4 regions of the Streptomyces sp. NPDC031497 genome follow, and region 1 is predicted to be linked to each of the others. Evidence: riboswitches for the same ligand, from Rfam matches in the RefSeq annotation. Region 1 holds a riboswitch; each other region holds the start of a gene.

The links. A riboswitch is a leader RNA that binds a small molecule or an ion and turns the genes downstream of it on or off. The one in region 1 is predicted to bind cyclic di-AMP.
Region 2: it holds a riboswitch for cyclic di-AMP, as region 1 does, so the genes downstream of both, ACZ5K7_RS18085 (C40 family peptidase) here and ACZ5K7_RS08830 (transglycosylase family protein) in region 1, are expected to answer to the same signal.
Region 3: it holds a riboswitch for cyclic di-AMP, as region 1 does, so the genes downstream of both, ACZ5K7_RS39300 (M23 family metallopeptidase) here and ACZ5K7_RS08830 (transglycosylase family protein) in region 1, are expected to answer to the same signal.
Region 4: it holds a riboswitch for cyclic di-AMP, as region 1 does, so the genes downstream of both, ACZ5K7_RS14070 (C40 family peptidase) here and ACZ5K7_RS08830 (transglycosylase family protein) in region 1, are expected to answer to the same signal.

What each region holds. Positions count from the first base shown of each region.
Region 1 covers NZ_JBVIKO010000004.1:23,509-27,266, forward strand. The annotation lists gene eno (phosphopyruvate hydratase) at 1-955, opposite strand, end outside; gene ACZ5K7_RS08830 (transglycosylase family protein) at 1,361-2,044, opposite strand; cyclic di-AMP (ydaO/yuaA leader) riboswitch at 2,048-2,219, opposite strand; gene ACZ5K7_RS08835 (transglycosylase family protein) at 2,413-3,438, opposite strand.
Region 2 covers NZ_JBVIKO010000008.1:640-4,397, forward strand. The annotation lists gene ACZ5K7_RS18080 (DUF1996 domain-containing protein) at 1-1,462, opposite strand, end outside; cyclic di-AMP (ydaO/yuaA leader) riboswitch at 1,860-2,034, shown strand; gene ACZ5K7_RS18085 (C40 family peptidase) at 2,043-3,758, shown strand, end outside.
Region 3 covers NZ_JBVIKO010000027.1:135,186-138,943, reverse strand. The annotation lists gene ACZ5K7_RS39305 (GntR family transcriptional regulator) at 109-804, opposite strand; gene ACZ5K7_RS39300 (M23 family metallopeptidase) at 1,017-1,772, opposite strand; cyclic di-AMP (ydaO/yuaA leader) riboswitch at 1,785-1,948, opposite strand; gene ACZ5K7_RS39295 (M16 family metallopeptidase) at 2,184-3,572, opposite strand; gene ACZ5K7_RS39290 (M16 family metallopeptidase) at 3,569-3,758, opposite strand, start outside.
Region 4 covers NZ_JBVIKO010000006.1:53,538-57,295, reverse strand. The annotation lists gene pcrA (DNA helicase PcrA) at 1-2,061, opposite strand, end outside; cyclic di-AMP (ydaO/yuaA leader) riboswitch at 2,385-2,557, shown strand; gene ACZ5K7_RS14070 (C40 family peptidase) at 2,566-3,711, shown strand.

The sequences.
Region 1 (3,758 bases):
GGTTGGTGACGAAGAGGTCGTCGCCGACGATCTGGACCTTGTCGCCCAGCTTGTCGGTGAGGACCTTCCAGCCGGCCCAGTCGTCCTCGAACAGCGGGTCCTCGATGGAGACCAGCGGGTACGCGGCGACGAGCTCCTCGTAGTACTCGGTCATCTCGGCGGCCGAGCGGGACTTGCCCTCGAACTCGTACTTGCCGTCCTTGTAGAACTCGGACGCGGCGACGTCGAGCGCGAGGGCGATCTGCTCACCGGGGACGTAACCGGCCTGCTTGATCGCCTCCAGGATGAGGTCGAGCGCGGCGCGGTTGGACTCCAGGTTCGGGGCGAAGCCGCCCTCGTCGCCGAGGCCGGTGGACAGGCCCTTCGACTTCAGGACCTTCTTGAGGGTGTGGTAGACCTCGGCGCCCCAGCGCAGCGCCTCGGAGAAGGACTCCGCGCCGATCGGGGCGATCATGAACTCCTGGATGTCCACGTTGGAGTCCGCGTGCGAGCCGCCGTTGAGGATGTTCATCATCGGCACCGGCAGCAGGTGCGCGTTGGGGCCGCCCAGGTAGCGGAAGAGAGGGAGGTCGCTGGCCTCGGAGGCGGCGTGGGCGACGGCGAGGGAGACGCCGAGGATGGCGTTGGCGCCGAGCGAGCCCTTGTTGTCGGTGGCGTCCAGGTCGAACATCGCCTGGTCGATCAGGCGCTGCTCGGTGGCGTCGTAGCCGACGAGCTCCGGGCCGATCTGCTCGATCACGGCGAGGACGGCCTTCTCGACGCCCTTGCCGAGGTAGCGGTTGGGGTCCCCGTCACGGAGCTCGATGGCCTCGAAGGCACCGGTGGAGGCGCCGGACGGGACGGCGGCACGACCCGTGCTGCCGTCGTCGAGGCCGACCTCGACCTCGACCGTGGGGTTGCCTCGGGAGTCCAGGATTTCCCGGGCTACGACGACGTCGATGGACGGCACGAGCATCTCCTTCTTGGGATGTGACGCTGGTTGTGCGGGCGCACGCGGACCTTGTCGGCCCTTGCTCAGCCTTGCGACTAGAGCCTAACCGTCCCGGGGCCGTCGGCCGGCACGACCGACCGACCCTTGGACACACAGACGGTACTCATTGTTCACGCGCGGAACAAAGGGGGTCCCGATGAAGAACGGAAGAAGAGCGGGTCAAGAAGAAGACCGCGAGGGGCCGCAAGGGGCCGCAAAGAGAAACCCCGCTCCGGTGCGTACGGGGGAGAACGCACCGGAGCGGGGGCCCGTGGGGGACGGGGGTGGCCCTCACGTGGTCCTCACTATGAGGACCACGGTTGTATGGGCACTGTGGTTCAGCTGGGCACCGCGTAGCACTTCGTACGACTTCGGGAGCGGCCCGTCGTCCTACTTCAGGTGCAGCTGCTGGCCCGGGTAGATGAAGTCGGCGTCGTCGACGATGTCCTTGTTCAGCTTGAACAGCGCCTGCCAGCCGCCCTTGACCTTGTGCTTCTCGGCGATCGAGCTGAGCGTGTCGCCCTTGACGACCTTGTACTCGCCGTCACCCTTCTTGACCTTCTTGCCGGTCGGGGTGGTGACGGTCTTCTTGGCGGCCGGACGCTCGGCGGAGCGGGAGGCGGCCTGCGTGTCGGTCGTACGGCCGCTGGTGCCGCTGCTCGACGAGGAGCTGGAGGAGCCGGCGCTGCTGCCGGTGTAGGCGGCGCCGGACAGGCCCGTGCCGCAGACCGGCCAGGCACCCTTGCCCTGCGCGGCGAGGACCTTCTCGGCGACGGCGATCTGCTGCGCCTTGCCGGCCTGGTTGGCCTGCGCGGCGTACTGGGTGCCGCCGTACGCGGCCCAGGTGGAGGCGGAGAACTGCAGACCGCCGTAGTAGCCGTTGCCGGTGTTGATGGCCCAGTTGCCGCCGGACTCGCACTGGGCGACGGCGTCCCACTCGGAGGCGGTGGCGGCGGAGGCGGTGCCGGAGGCCATCAGCGGTGCGGCGATGGCGACACCGGCGACACCGGCGAGCGCGGCGGCGCGGGTGGCCTTGGACGGACGACGGTGCTTGCCCTTGCCGGAAAACAGCATGGAGGATCCCCTCACCGACGCCTGCGAGGTGAGCTGTCGGGTTCGGGCCGGTTGAGTTGCCCGGCCGCACACCTCACGGTGCGCGGCTTCACCCCGAGCCGGACACGGCAGTCTCAACTACCGGTCCCGGCACTTACCTTGGGTCCCCCGCTCCTGCCTACGGCGCTTGACGCGACGACTGTTCCCGGATGGCCGCTGGCAGGACTCGGCGTTGCGACGGCCGGGGCTCGTGGTGACGAGCGGACTTGACCGTAAACAGGCGATCAGGTGAATTTCAAAGATGATCAGGGCTTCTGAGACTCATCCCACACTTTCACCAAAACGGACATATAACTGCCAAGTAGGGCGACCTGAGGGGTCAACTCCCGCTACTTTGCGTCCGTTTCGCCGCTGAGTTTCAGGGTCTGACCGGGGGCGATGTCGTTCGGGTCGGCACCGATGTCCGACTTGTTCGCCGCGTAGAGCGCGCGCCATCCGCCGTCGAGGTCAAGGGAGTCGGCGATGGAGGCGAGGGTGTCACCGTCCCGGACGGTGTAGGTGCCGGCGTCCCGGGAGGCGTGACGGCCGGAAGAAGTCACACTCTGACCGTTTGTCACACTTTCGTCCGCCGAGCCGCCCCGATGCTTGCCGCCGCTGCCACTGACGGCCCCGGTGTCGACCAGGTCCCAAGAACTGCCCGTCTGCCAGGAATTGTCCGAGTCGTCAGCTTCGGGCACGACAGGGTTCTCGCTCACCTTCGAGGCGCCGGAGCCTTCGGATCCCGACTTGTCCGCCTTGGCGGAGTCGGTGGGGGTGCCCTTACCGGAGCCGTCGCTCGCACCCGGGGACGGGGTGGCGGAGCCGGAGTCCGTGGCGCCCGAGGTGTCCGACGAGGAGTCGGACGAGCCGGAGTCCGATGAACCGGATGAATCCGATGAACCAGACGAAGAGGACGAATCCGACAGCCCGGAGGACGAGTCCGCGGAGCCGGACGTGTCGTCGGATCCGTCGAGGCCCGTGTCGACGTTCACCGAGGCGTCGTCCGAGGAGAGTCCGGCGAGCAGGGCACAGGTCCGCCAGGGCTTGGTGCCCTGGTCGGCGAGGATCTTCTCGGCGACGGCGATCTGCTGCGAACGGCTCGCCTGGTCCGGCGTGCCGGCGTACTCCTGGCCGCCGTACTCGTCCCAGTCGTCCTGGGACATCTGCAGGCCGCCGTAGTAGCCGGTGCCGGTGTCCATGCTCCAGGAGCCGCCGCTCTCGCACTCGGCCACCCTGTCCCAGGTGCTGCCGTCGGCCGCGTTGGCGCTCGCCGCGCCGAGGAGCGGGATGGCGATGGCCGAGCCGGTCACGCCGGCCGCGACGAGGAGAGCCGGAGCCTGACGGGGGCGACGGTGACGACCGTTCCCGGAGAGCATGCGGAAACCTTTCGAGCGACAGCGGTGACCGGCGCGACGGGTCCCGCTGGGGCGCCGCACTGATGGGTGAACGTATAGGCAGACGATCACTTGTCACAAGTTAATGCCGCGCAGATCACGTGAAGATCACAGACTTGAACGCCGGTCATCTTTGCCGGTGGAGGGCCGTGCGGGGCGCCGACGGAGGGCCGGGCAGCGGCCCGTGGGGGGCGGGCGTCGGTGGGGGCCGGGCAGGCACCCGTGAGGGGCTGGGCGGGTGTCGGTGGGGGGCCGGGCGGGTGTCGGTGGGGAGCCGGGCAGACGCCGGTGGGGAGCCGAGC
Region 2 (3,758 bases), on a different contig from region 1:
CGCTCTGCGACGGCGGCTGCTCGTCGGCCCCCGCCCCGCAGGTACGGCCGGAGTTGATGCAGTCGACCATCTTCCGCATCAGGCCCTCGTCGAAGACGTTGATGAAGTCGCCGTGGTCGGTGACGGGCTTGTGCAGCTGCTCGGGGAACGAGTCCACCGAGAACAGCGGGACGGTACGGCCGCCGTCCTGGAGGCTCGGTGCGTCGACGTCGTAGACGATGCGCTGCACCAGCTGCGGGATCGCCTGGAAACCGGCGGGGCAGCTGCCGTCGGCCGCGGCGAACGCCACATGGGTGCGGTGGTTGGCGCTGTCGATGTTCCGGCCGTCCCAGCAGCTCTGGAACTTGAACGTGCGTACGACGTCACTGCCCGAGGGGCAGAGCGGGTACTTGTCCTTGAGCTGCCGGTCCTCGAAACCGGTGCAGCTCCAGGAGGCGTTGGCGTTGGCCGGGCCGTTGACGAAGGCCTTGGCGTCACCGGTGATGATGCGCAGCAGCCGCGGCATCTCGGTGACCTTGGAGGTCGGGTTGCCCTCGAAGGTCAGCGTGACCTGCTTCGCCGTGACGATCTGCCCGGCGTTGCCCTCGGTGCCGCCGCCCGGCTTGTCGGCGTCCCGCTCCTGCTTGCCGTTCTGCAGCCGCAGCACGGGCCAGTAGTACGTGGACTTGTCGCCCTGATCCGCGCAGCTGGTGTCGGCGTTGGCGAGGTCGTCGTCGCTGGCGAAGGCGTTGTTGGACTGGTTGCCGATGTAGTCGTGGAAGTGGTGGGCGCCGTTGGAGACACCGGGCGCGACGATCACGTTGTCCGAGTTGAACAGGCCGTTCGCGTTGACACCGCAACTGGAGGCGAAGGTGCCGGTGGAGCCGCCGGGTTGCTCGGCCGGGGTCGCGACATTGGGCTGGACGGTGGTGATGTCGGCGTAGTCGGCGGCGACGGGGCCGTTGCCGCCCTGGCCGCCGATCCCGGCACCCGCGCCGGCACTCGCACTGGCGCCGGCGCTCGCACTGGCGCTCTGGCTCGGTGTGGCGCCGTCCTGCGGTGACGCCGACTGCCCGGCGCCCTGGTCCGAGGAGCGCAGGGTGCAGGCGGCGAGGTCGTCGAGGCCCTGGGGGCGGTCGCCCTCGCGGCCGATGGCGTCGGCGATGCGCTGGAGGGATTCGGACCGCTTCTCCTTCAGCGGATCCAGGATCGTCTGGTCGGCGAGGCCGGGGTTCTGCTGGATCGCCGCGGCCGACTCCTTGAGCTGCTGATAGGCGGCCGCGATCTGCTGGTCCAGCTGGGCGAGTTCACCGTCCACGTCGGCCCGGGCCGCGTCGGGCACGTCCGTCAGCCGACTGCCGACGTCGGGGCAGTAGACGGTGGGCGCGGACAGCACCTGGGCGGTGGCGGTCTGCCCGGACTGGTCCGATTCGGTCGCCGAGGCGTAGACGTTCACCGCGACCAGTGTTCCGCCGCCGAGCATCAGAGCGACCGCTGCGAAGGTCGCGCGTTGTGCGCCGGTCGGGCGTCTGCGCCTGTTGGGTCTCAAGGTCGTTCCCCTGCGTGTCGTGGTCGGCCGGACATGGAAATCCCTCGCCCTATACGCGGCGTGGCGCCACTGTGTTCAACTGTCCCGGAAATTCACGGTGACCTCACAGGAAGCGAACTCCTCGGGCAGCCGACGGCACCGCTGCGACGGCCGCGCGACGGCGATCGGGGTGCGGGCGAAATACCGTCCCGCACGGCCGGATCTCGAACGCTACGACGAACATCACAATTACGTATCGGACATTACGCACTTCAACCTTCACACGAGTGACACAAGTTGGCTAAGTTGACGGGCAAGCCGCTCGGCTCCCCCCGGCGAATCCCGTCGGGCCGCGCGGCCTCCGCCTAATCCGGTGCCCAACGGGGCGTTCCGGAGCCGGGGACCCAACCGAACCACTGGGGTGAATCGGTCAACTGCCCTTAGGGGCAAGGACCGTAGGGCATGCCTTCCGGATCGACCCGCCCGAACCCGACAGCTAACTCGGTAGGCGGAGCACGGAAGGAGCACGACCCCCATGGCGCCCGAGAGCCGTGACGAGGTTCGACAGCGGATCGACAGCCTCTACGACCAGGCCGAGAACGCCACCGGGAACTACAACGCCACACGTGCGATGAACGGGGGCTCGCGGTCCCGCGGTGTCCCGCTGTTCAAGCGGCCCCGGCGTGACGACCCGGGCCTCGAGAGCATCGCCCGGGAGTGGTTCGACGGCGCGCGATCGCGACTGGGGCCGAGTGTCCCGGCGGCGCTGCCCTCCGACCGGCAGCCCACCCGGCCCGGCCCGCGGCGGCCCGTCAGCGCCATGGCCGCCGACCTGCTGGGCCAGTTGGAGGACTCCGGGCCGTCCCGGCCGGAGCTGACCGCGGGGCCGTCCGCGAACAGCGACATCGAGGTCGTCCGTGAACTGCCGGAGCGTCCAAAGCTGGAACTGACGGCCGGGTCCCCCGCGGCGCTGCCCCCGGGCTCGTCGAGCGCGCCCAAGGCGCTGCCCCCCGCCGCGCCGCAGCGTGCCACCCCGGGCACGTCCAAGACCAAGAGCCAGCTGAAGATCGCCAAGGCGCGCGAGGTGCTGTCCCGGCGCACCGGGCAGCGCGCGATCGCGGCGCTCGAACCGGCCGCGCCGGCCCCGCAGCCGGCCCCGGCCGTCCAGGCCCCCTGGCCCACGCCCGAGGCGCATGTCCCGGCGCAGCAGTGGCCGGCCCCCGCCGGCATGCCCGGCCAGTACGGCGACACCGGCGCCTTCCAGACCGACGCCCTGACCGGTACGGGCGCCTTCCCGGCGATGACCGTGACGGACACGGGCGCCATCCCGGCGGTGCCCGCGACGGACACCGGCTCCTTCCGCGTCATGACCCCGGGCGCCGCCCAGCCCATGTCCCCGGCGGACACGGGTGGCTTCCGCATCATGACCCCGGGCGCCACCGGCGCCTTCCCGGCCGTGACCGCCATGGACGTGGGTGCCGTGCCGCCCGCGAGCCCCGGCGACACCGGTTCCTTCCGGGTCATGACTCCGGGCGCCACCGGCACGTTCCCGATGCCGGACGACACGGGCGCGTTCCCGACCGCGACACCCACGAACACGGGCGCGTTCCCGACCGCGGCCCCCGCCAACACCGGCGCCTTCCCGACCGCCGCACCCGCCATGGCCGCCGCGCCCGTCTCGGGCCCGATCGACACCGGTTTCTTCCCGGGTATGGCGCCGGCCGCGACCGCCGCCTACGCCGGCGCGCCCCCGGCCGCCGCGGAGACCGTCTATCCCGCCGCCTACGCCATGCCGGCCCCCGCCGCCATGCCCCCGGCCGACTTCGGCACCAGCGCCTACCCCGACGCGCCCGCCGCCGACACGGGCGCCTACGCGGCCGCGATGCAGCCCGCGGCCGCCGCCTACGCCACCGCCCCGGCGATGCCCGCGCCCCAGGCGCCGATACCCACGGCGGTGATACCCACGGCGGTGACGGACCCTCCGTGGGCGATGATGGCGTCCCCCGCCGCGATGAGCGCGCCCCCCATGGCGATGGCCACCGCAGCCCCGGTTGCCCCGGCTCCGGTCGCCCCGGCCCCGTTCCCCACCGCCGCCCCTGTGCCGACCGCACCCCCGGTGGTCACCGCCCCCGTCCCGACCGCGCCGCCCGTGGTCACCGCCCCGCTCCCCACCGCGCCCCCGGCCGCCGCGGTCACCTTCGCGCCCGGCGCCGTCACCGACACCGGATCCTTCCTCGTGCCCGGTGCCGCG
Region 3 (3,758 bases), on a different contig from region 1:
CGCCACCGGAAATTCTGGGCGCGCGCGAAATATGGGCGATGGAGACCGACAGAGGGCAACGGAAATAGCGCTCCACCGAATAACCCCTCTTTGTATACGGCGCCCGTGTTAATGCCGCAGGCCCGACATGTTTACGGGATGTTGCGAAGTCCTCACACCGTTCGCCCGGTCCGTGCCGCCGGAAAAGCGCAGCCGGTGGGAGACCGCGGACCGCTCGGTGTGCAGCGCGGTGATCGCCCGCGCGCGTTCGCTGTCGCCGCGCGTCACCGCGTCCACGATGGCGCCGTGCTCGGCCCAGGACTCCACGGGGTTGGCGGGCGCGTCGACGGCGTACATCCAGGCGATCTTGTGCCGCAGCTGGGTGAGTGTCGAGGTCAGGGCGTGGCTGCCGGTGGCCTGGGCGAGCGTCTCGTGGAACCAGCCGCCCAGGGAGCGCAGGTCCTCGCTGCCGCCCCTGCGGGCCCGTTCCTGGCCCAGCCTGACGAGTCCGCGCAGCACCTTGAGGTGGGCCTCGGTACGGCGCTGGGCGGCCCGGGATGCGCCGAGCGGCTCCAGGAGCAGGCGCATCTCCAGCAGGTCGGCGGCCTCCTGCTCGGTCGGTTCCGCGACGCACGCGCCCGCGTGCCGGCGCGTCACCACGAAGCCCTCGGCCTCCAGGGTGCGCAGGGCCTCGCGGACGGGGACGCGCGAGACGCCGTAGCGACGGGCCAGGAGTTCCTCGGTGAGCCGGCTGCCGCGCTCGTAGACACCCGCGACGATGTCGTCCCGGATCGCCGTGCATACCGAGTGCGCCGGAATACGCATGTCCGACCTCCGCCTTAATCCCCGTGAAACGCCGCCGAGTGGCGTCCGTTCCGTGACTCTATTGCAATGGGCGGGAATTTCCGACGGCGGCCCTGAATCCATGCATATTTTTTGGACACCGGGGTCACGAAAACGGCGAAAGCCCCGGCTCGGGGCCGGGGCTTCGGGACTCTCGCCGTGCGACGTCACAGGGCCGTCGCCATGTGCTCGGGTCAGACGTTCACGCCGTGCTTGCGGAGGTAGGCGACCGGGTCGACGTCCGAGCCGTACTCAGGGGTCGTACGGGCCTCGAAGTGGAGGTGGGGGCCGGTCACGTTGCCGGTAGCGCCGGAGAGGCCGATCTGCTGGCCCGGGGTGACCTTCTGGCCAACCGAGACGCCGATCGACGACAGGTGACCGTACTGGGTGTACATGCCGTCGGCCATCTTGATGACGATCTGGTTGCCGTAGGACCCGCCCCAGCCGGTGGAGACGACCGTGCCGGTGCCGACGGCGTGCACCACCGTGCCGGTGGCGGCGTGGAAGTCGATGCCGGTGTGGGCGCCGGAGGACCACAGGGAGCCGCCGGTCTTGTAGCCGGTGGAGACGTACGAGCCGGAGATCGGCGCGACGAAGGCGTTGAGGCGCTTGCGCTCCGCCTCCCGCGCGGCACGAGCCTCGGCCTCGCGCTCCTTCTTGGCCTTCTCGGCGGCCTTCTTGCGTGCGGCCTCCTCGGCCGCCTTGCGCTCGGCGGCGGCCGTCTGCGCGGCGGCCTGGGCGTCGATCTGGTCGGCGACCGAGTCGCTGACGGTGATGACCGGGGTGAGGCCGGTCTGCTCGACGGAGTTCTCGGCGGCGAGCGCCGGGGCGGCCGAGACGGTGCCGATGACACCCGTGGTGGTGAGGGCCGCGATGCCGGCGGCCTGCGCGGTGGTGCGCTTGACCCGACCGGGACGACGGTGCTTCCCGGAGGCGCACATGAACGCCATGTAGAGGTTGGTCCTTTCCTTCCCTCTCGCCTACCGGGTTAGCTGACGGGTTCGGAGCAGGAAGGTCTCCTACGGGCCCCCTCGCGGCTCGCGCGGGCGCCCGATTCACCCCAGGGACTGCGTGGGTCCCCGGCTCCCCTGGCTCGCGCCGTACGGGGACTCGGCGATGACTGTCCGGTGCCGCGGGCGCGGCGCACTGCCTGACGAACAGTCCGGAAGAACCTACGAGGACGCCTGAGCAATGCTCAAACGGATCACGGCTTTTGTCGCGCATCCCACAGGGCAGACAGGCAACCTCCGCCCTAATTCGGACATTCGGCAGCCCTGGTGACGCAACAGTCACCAGGGCCGCTTCACGCGCGTGCCGCTCGTCCGGCCGCGCCGCTTGCTTCGCCGCTCGCCGCGCGAGGCTTACTCCGCGGCGACGACCGTCACTTCGCCGATACCGAGGGCCTCGACGGGCTCCTGGATCTGCGCCGCGTCGCCGACCAGGACGGTCACCAGGTGGTCGACCGGGAAGGCGTTCACGACCGCCGCGGTGGCCTCCACGGTGCCGGTGGCGGCCAGTTGCCGGTAGAGCGTGGCCTGGAAGTCGTCGGGCAGATGCTGCTCGACCTGGTCGGCCAGGGTGCCGGCGACGGCCGCCGCCGTCTCGTACTTGAGCGGTGCCACGCCGACGAGGTTCTGCACGGCGACATCGCGCTCGGCGTCCGTGAGGCCCCCGGAGGCGAGGGTGCGCAGCACCGTCCACAGGTCCTGGAGTGCCGGGCCGGTGTTCGGGGTGTCCACGGAACCGCTGATGGCGAGCAGCGAGGCGCCTGAGCCGTCGGGGGCGGACCGCAGGACCTGCCCGAAGGCGCGGACACCGTACGTGTAGCCCTTCTCCTCGCGCAGGACACGGTCCAGGCGCGAGGTGAGGGTGCCGCCCAGGCAGTAGGTGCCGAGCACCTGGGCGGGCCAGACGCGGTCGTGCCGGTCGGCGCCGACGCGGCCGATGAGCAGCTGCGTCTGGACGGCTCCGGGGCGGTCCACGATGACGACACGGCCGGTGTCGTCGGCGGAGACCGCGGGCACCGGCCGGGGCTGGGCGGTGGAGCCGCGCCAGGCACCCAGCGTCTCGCCGAGCAGCTCGTCCAGGTCGATGCCGGTCAGGTCGCCGACGACGACCGCGGTGGCGGTGGCCGGCCGCACGTGCCGGTCGTAGAACGCGCGTACGGCGGCCGCGTCGATCTTCTCTACGGTGTCCTCGGTGCCCTGGCGCGGCCGGGACATCCGCGCGGTCGACGGGAACAGTTCCTTGTAGAGCTGCTTGGCGGCCCGGCGGCTGGGGTTGGCCAGCTCGTGCGGGATCTCGTCGAGGCGGTTGCGGACCAGCCGCTCGACCTCGCTGTCGGCGAAAGCGGGTGCCCTCAGCGCGTCGGAGAGCAGCCCGAGCCCCTTGCCCAGGCGGGAGGCGGGGACCTCCAGGCTGAGCCGGACGCCGGGGTGGTCGGCGTGTGCGTCGAGGGTGGCGCCGGCCCGCTCCAGCTCGGCGGCGTAATCCTCGGCGGAGTGCTTGTCGGTGCCCTCGGAGAAGGCGCGCGCCATGATCGTGGCGACGCCGTCCAGGCCGGCCGGCTCGGCGTCCAGGGGCGCGTCCAGGAGCACCTCGACGGCGACGACCTGCTGGCCGGGGCGGTGGCAGCGCAGCACGGTCAGGCCGTTGTCCAGGGTGCCGCGCTCGGGTGCCGGGAAGGCCCAGGGCCGGGCCTCGCCCGCTCGGGGCTGGGGGTGGAATTCCATGGTGGCGAGCTCGGTCACTTGGCCGTCTCCTCGTCGTCGTGCTCGGCGGTGGCGGCCTCGACCGTGGCCTCGGCCTCGGGGTCCTCGGGTACGTCGGCGTCCTCGACCGTCTCCGGGGACTTGGGCTCGTAGACGAGCACCGCGCGGTTGTCCGGCCGCAGCCGGGCCTTGGCGACCTCCTGGACCTCTTGCGGGGTCACCGCG
Region 4 (3,758 bases), on a different contig from region 1:
GACGTACGCGAGGCGCCGCTCCTCCTCCAGCTCCTTGGTCTGGCCGAGCGCGCGCATGTGCGGGAAGACGCCGTCCTCCATGCCGGTCAGGAAGACCACCGGGAACTCGAGGCCCTTGGCGGTGTGCAGGGTCATCAAAGTGATGACGCCGGAGCCGTCCTCGTCCTCGTCGGGGATCTGGTCGGAGTCGGCGACCAGCGCCACCCGCTCGAGGAAGGCAGACAGCCCGGCCGGTGCCTCGCCCTCCCCGGACTCCTGCTCGAACTCCAGCGCCACGGAGGCGAGCTCCTGGAGGTTCTCGATCCGGGTCTCGTCCTGCGGATCGGTGGAGGCCTGCAACTCGGCGAGATAGCCGGTGCGTTCCAGGATCGCCTCCAGGACGGTGGCCGGTCCGGCGCCGGACTCCACGACCGTACGGAGGTCCTCCATCAGGGTGTTGAACCGCTTGACCGCGTTGGTGGACCGCGCGGCCATGCCGTACGCCTCGTCCACGCGCTTGAGTGCCTGGGGGAAGCTGATCTTCTCGCGCTGGGCGAGGGCGTCGATCATCGCCTCCGCGCGGTCGCCGATACCGCGCTTGGGGACGTTGAGGATCCGGCGCAGCGGGACGGAGTCCTCGGGGTTGGCGAGGACCCGGAGGTAGGCCAGGACGTCCCGGACCTCCTTGCGCTCGTAGAAGCGGACACCGCCGACGACCTTGTAGGGCAGGCCGACACGGATGAAGATCTCCTCGAAGACACGGGACTGCGCGTTGGTGCGGTAGAAGACGGCGACATCGCCCGCCTTCGCCTTGCCCGCGTCCGTCAGACGGTCTATCTCGTCGGCGACGAACTGCGCCTCGTCGTGCTCGGTGTCGGCGACGTAGCCGGTGATCTGCGCGCCCGCGCCCGCGTTGGTCCACAGATTCTTCGGGCGGCGGGACTCGTTGCGCTCGATGACCGCGTTGGCGGCGGAGAGGATCGTCTGCGTGGAGCGGTAGTTCTGCTCCAGGAGGATCGTCGTCGCGTTCGGGTAGTCCTCCTCGAACTGGAGGATGTTGCGGATCGTCGCGCCCCGGAAGGCGTAGATCGACTGGTCGGCGTCACCGACGACGCAGAGCTCGGCGGGCGGCAGGTCCTGCTCGCCCGGCGGCACGTCCGCCTCGTGAGCGCCGGTGCCGACCAGCTCGCGCACGAGGGCGTACTGGGCGTGGTTGGTGTCCTGGTACTCGTCGACCAGGACGTGCCGGAAGCGGCGGCGATAGTGCTCGGCGACGTCCGGGAAGGCGCGCAGCAGGTTGACGGTCGTCATGATCAGGTCGTCGAAGTCGAGGGCGTTCGCCTCACGCAGCCGCGACTGGTACATGGCGTAGGCCTGGGCGAGGGTCTTCTCGAAGCCGTCGCTCGCCCGAGCGGCGAAGTCCTCCTCGTCGACCAGCTCGTTCTTGAGGTTGCTGACCTGGGCGCTGAACGACTTCGGCGGGAAGCGCTTGGGGTCGAGGTCCAGGTCGCGGCAGACCAGGGCCATCAGGCGCTTGGAGTCGGCGGCGTCGTAGATCGAGAAGGAGGAGGTGAAGCCGAGCTTCTTGCTCTCCCTGCGCAGGATCCGCACGCACGCGCTGTGGAAGGTCATCACCCACATCGCGTTCGCGCGCGGGCCGACGAGGTGCTCGACGCGCTCCTTCATCTCGCCCGCGGCCTTGTTGGTGAAGGTGATCGCGAGGATCTGCCCCGGGTGCACCTGGCGCGCGCCGAGCAGGTGCGCGATGCGGTGGGTGAGCACGCGCGTCTTGCCGGAACCGGCGCCGGCCACGATCAGCAGCGGGGACCCTGCGTGCACGACGGCGGCCCGCTGGTTCTCGTTCAGCCCCTCCAGGAGCGCGGCCGGGTCCAGGGCCGGGCGGGCGGCACCGTCGCGGTAGTAGGCGTCACGGTCCGGGGGCGCGTCGAACTGCCCGCCGAACAGATCGTCCGGAACCGGCTCCGGTACGTGCTCGTCCTCGGGCGGCGGCGGGGGTTCCTCCTCGTGGCCGCGCGGGGGCTGGAGGCTCGCCAGGAAGCTGTCGTCAAAGAGGCTGCTCATCGCTCTCCGAGTCTAGGGCGCCCCACTGACAACCGGTCCCCACCCCGGAAAGTCACCCCGGTCACCCGCCAGAATCGGCCCCTCACGGTCAGCGATCACACGCCGTGAACACGGGTGTGCCCGTCAGCCGAGAGCGCGGACCACTCGACCGCGCCGGACAAGTAACCCCATACCATCCCCGATCGACCGATCCGACCGGTCCGCAACACCAAGGTCACGAAAATGTATCGGGCATATCGCACATCAAACTTCACACAGAGCACACGAGTTGGTTAACGTGCCGGGCAGGCCGTACGACCCCCACCGGCGAACGTCGCCGGGCCGCACGGCCTCCGCCGAATCCAGGGTGCCGCCGCGCATCCGGAACCGGGGACCCACACCGAACCTTGGGGTGAATCGGTCCCGACTTCCCACTGGGGAACGGACCGTAGGGCAACCCTTCCGAACCACCGCCCGAATCCGACAGCTAACTCGGTAGGCGGAGCACGGAAGGAGTCGCCCCCGTTGGCGTCGCACCGCAAGTCGCGTCCGTCCGCAACGCGCGTAGCAGGCATACGCACCCCCGCCCTGGCCACCGCCGCCCTCACCTCCGTGGCACTGCTCTCCCAGACGGCCAACGCCGCACCCTCCGAGGACGGCAAGCCCAGCCTGGAGGAGGTCGAGAAGAAGGTCGACGCCCTCTACCGGCAGGCGGAGTCGGCGACCGAGAAGTACAACGCGGCCAAGGAGAAGACCGGCAAGCAGCGCAAGCAGGTCGACACCCTGCTCGACGACGTCGCCGAGCGCACGGACCGGCTCAACAAGGCGCGTGAGGAACTGGGGTCGTTCGCCGCGGCCCAGTACCGGACCGGGGCCAGTGCGCCCGACACGGCGACCTTCCTGCTCGCGGACAGTCCTCAGGACTACTTCGACCAGACGCAACTGATGAGCCGGCTGACCTCGCGCGAGAAGGACGCGGTCGACGACTACACCACACAGCAGTCCGCGACCATGGCGAAGCGGCAGGAGGCCGCCAAGAGCCTGGAGACGCTCACCGAGACGCAGGACGACCTCAAGACCGCCAAGTCCACCGTCCAGACGAAGCTGACCTCCGCGCGGGAGCTGCTGTCGCAGCTGACGGCCCAGGAGAAGGCACGACTGGCGGAGATCGAGCAGAAGCAGCGGGCGGCGGCGGCACGCGAGGCGGCCGAGCTCGCGCAGCAGCAGGCGGCGGCCGCGAAGCAGGAGGCGTCGCCCTCCTCGACGTCGGCCTCCAGCAGCTCCCCGTCGTCGTCCTCCGACTCCGCCTACGGGACGAAGGCCGCCAAGGCGATCGCCTTCGCCCGCGCGCAGGTCGGCAAGCCGTACGTCTGGGGCGCCACCGGGCCCGGCTCGTACGACTGCTCCGGCCTCTCCCAGGCCGCCTGGAAGGCCGCGGGCGTCTCCCTGCCGCGCACCACCTACGACCAGGTGAACGCCGGCACCACCGTCTCCCTCGCCGACGCCCAGCCCGGCGACCTGGTTTTCTTCTACGACGACGTCAGCCACGTCGGCATCTACATCGGCGACGGCATGATGATCCACGCCCCGAAGCCCGGCGCGTACGTCCGGGAGGAGTCGATCTACTACGGGGGCGAGTCGATCATCCACAGCGTGGTGCGACCGGCCTGAGAGGCGCGGGCGCGTGCCCGCCCGCATCGCGTGCCGCACGCGCGCGT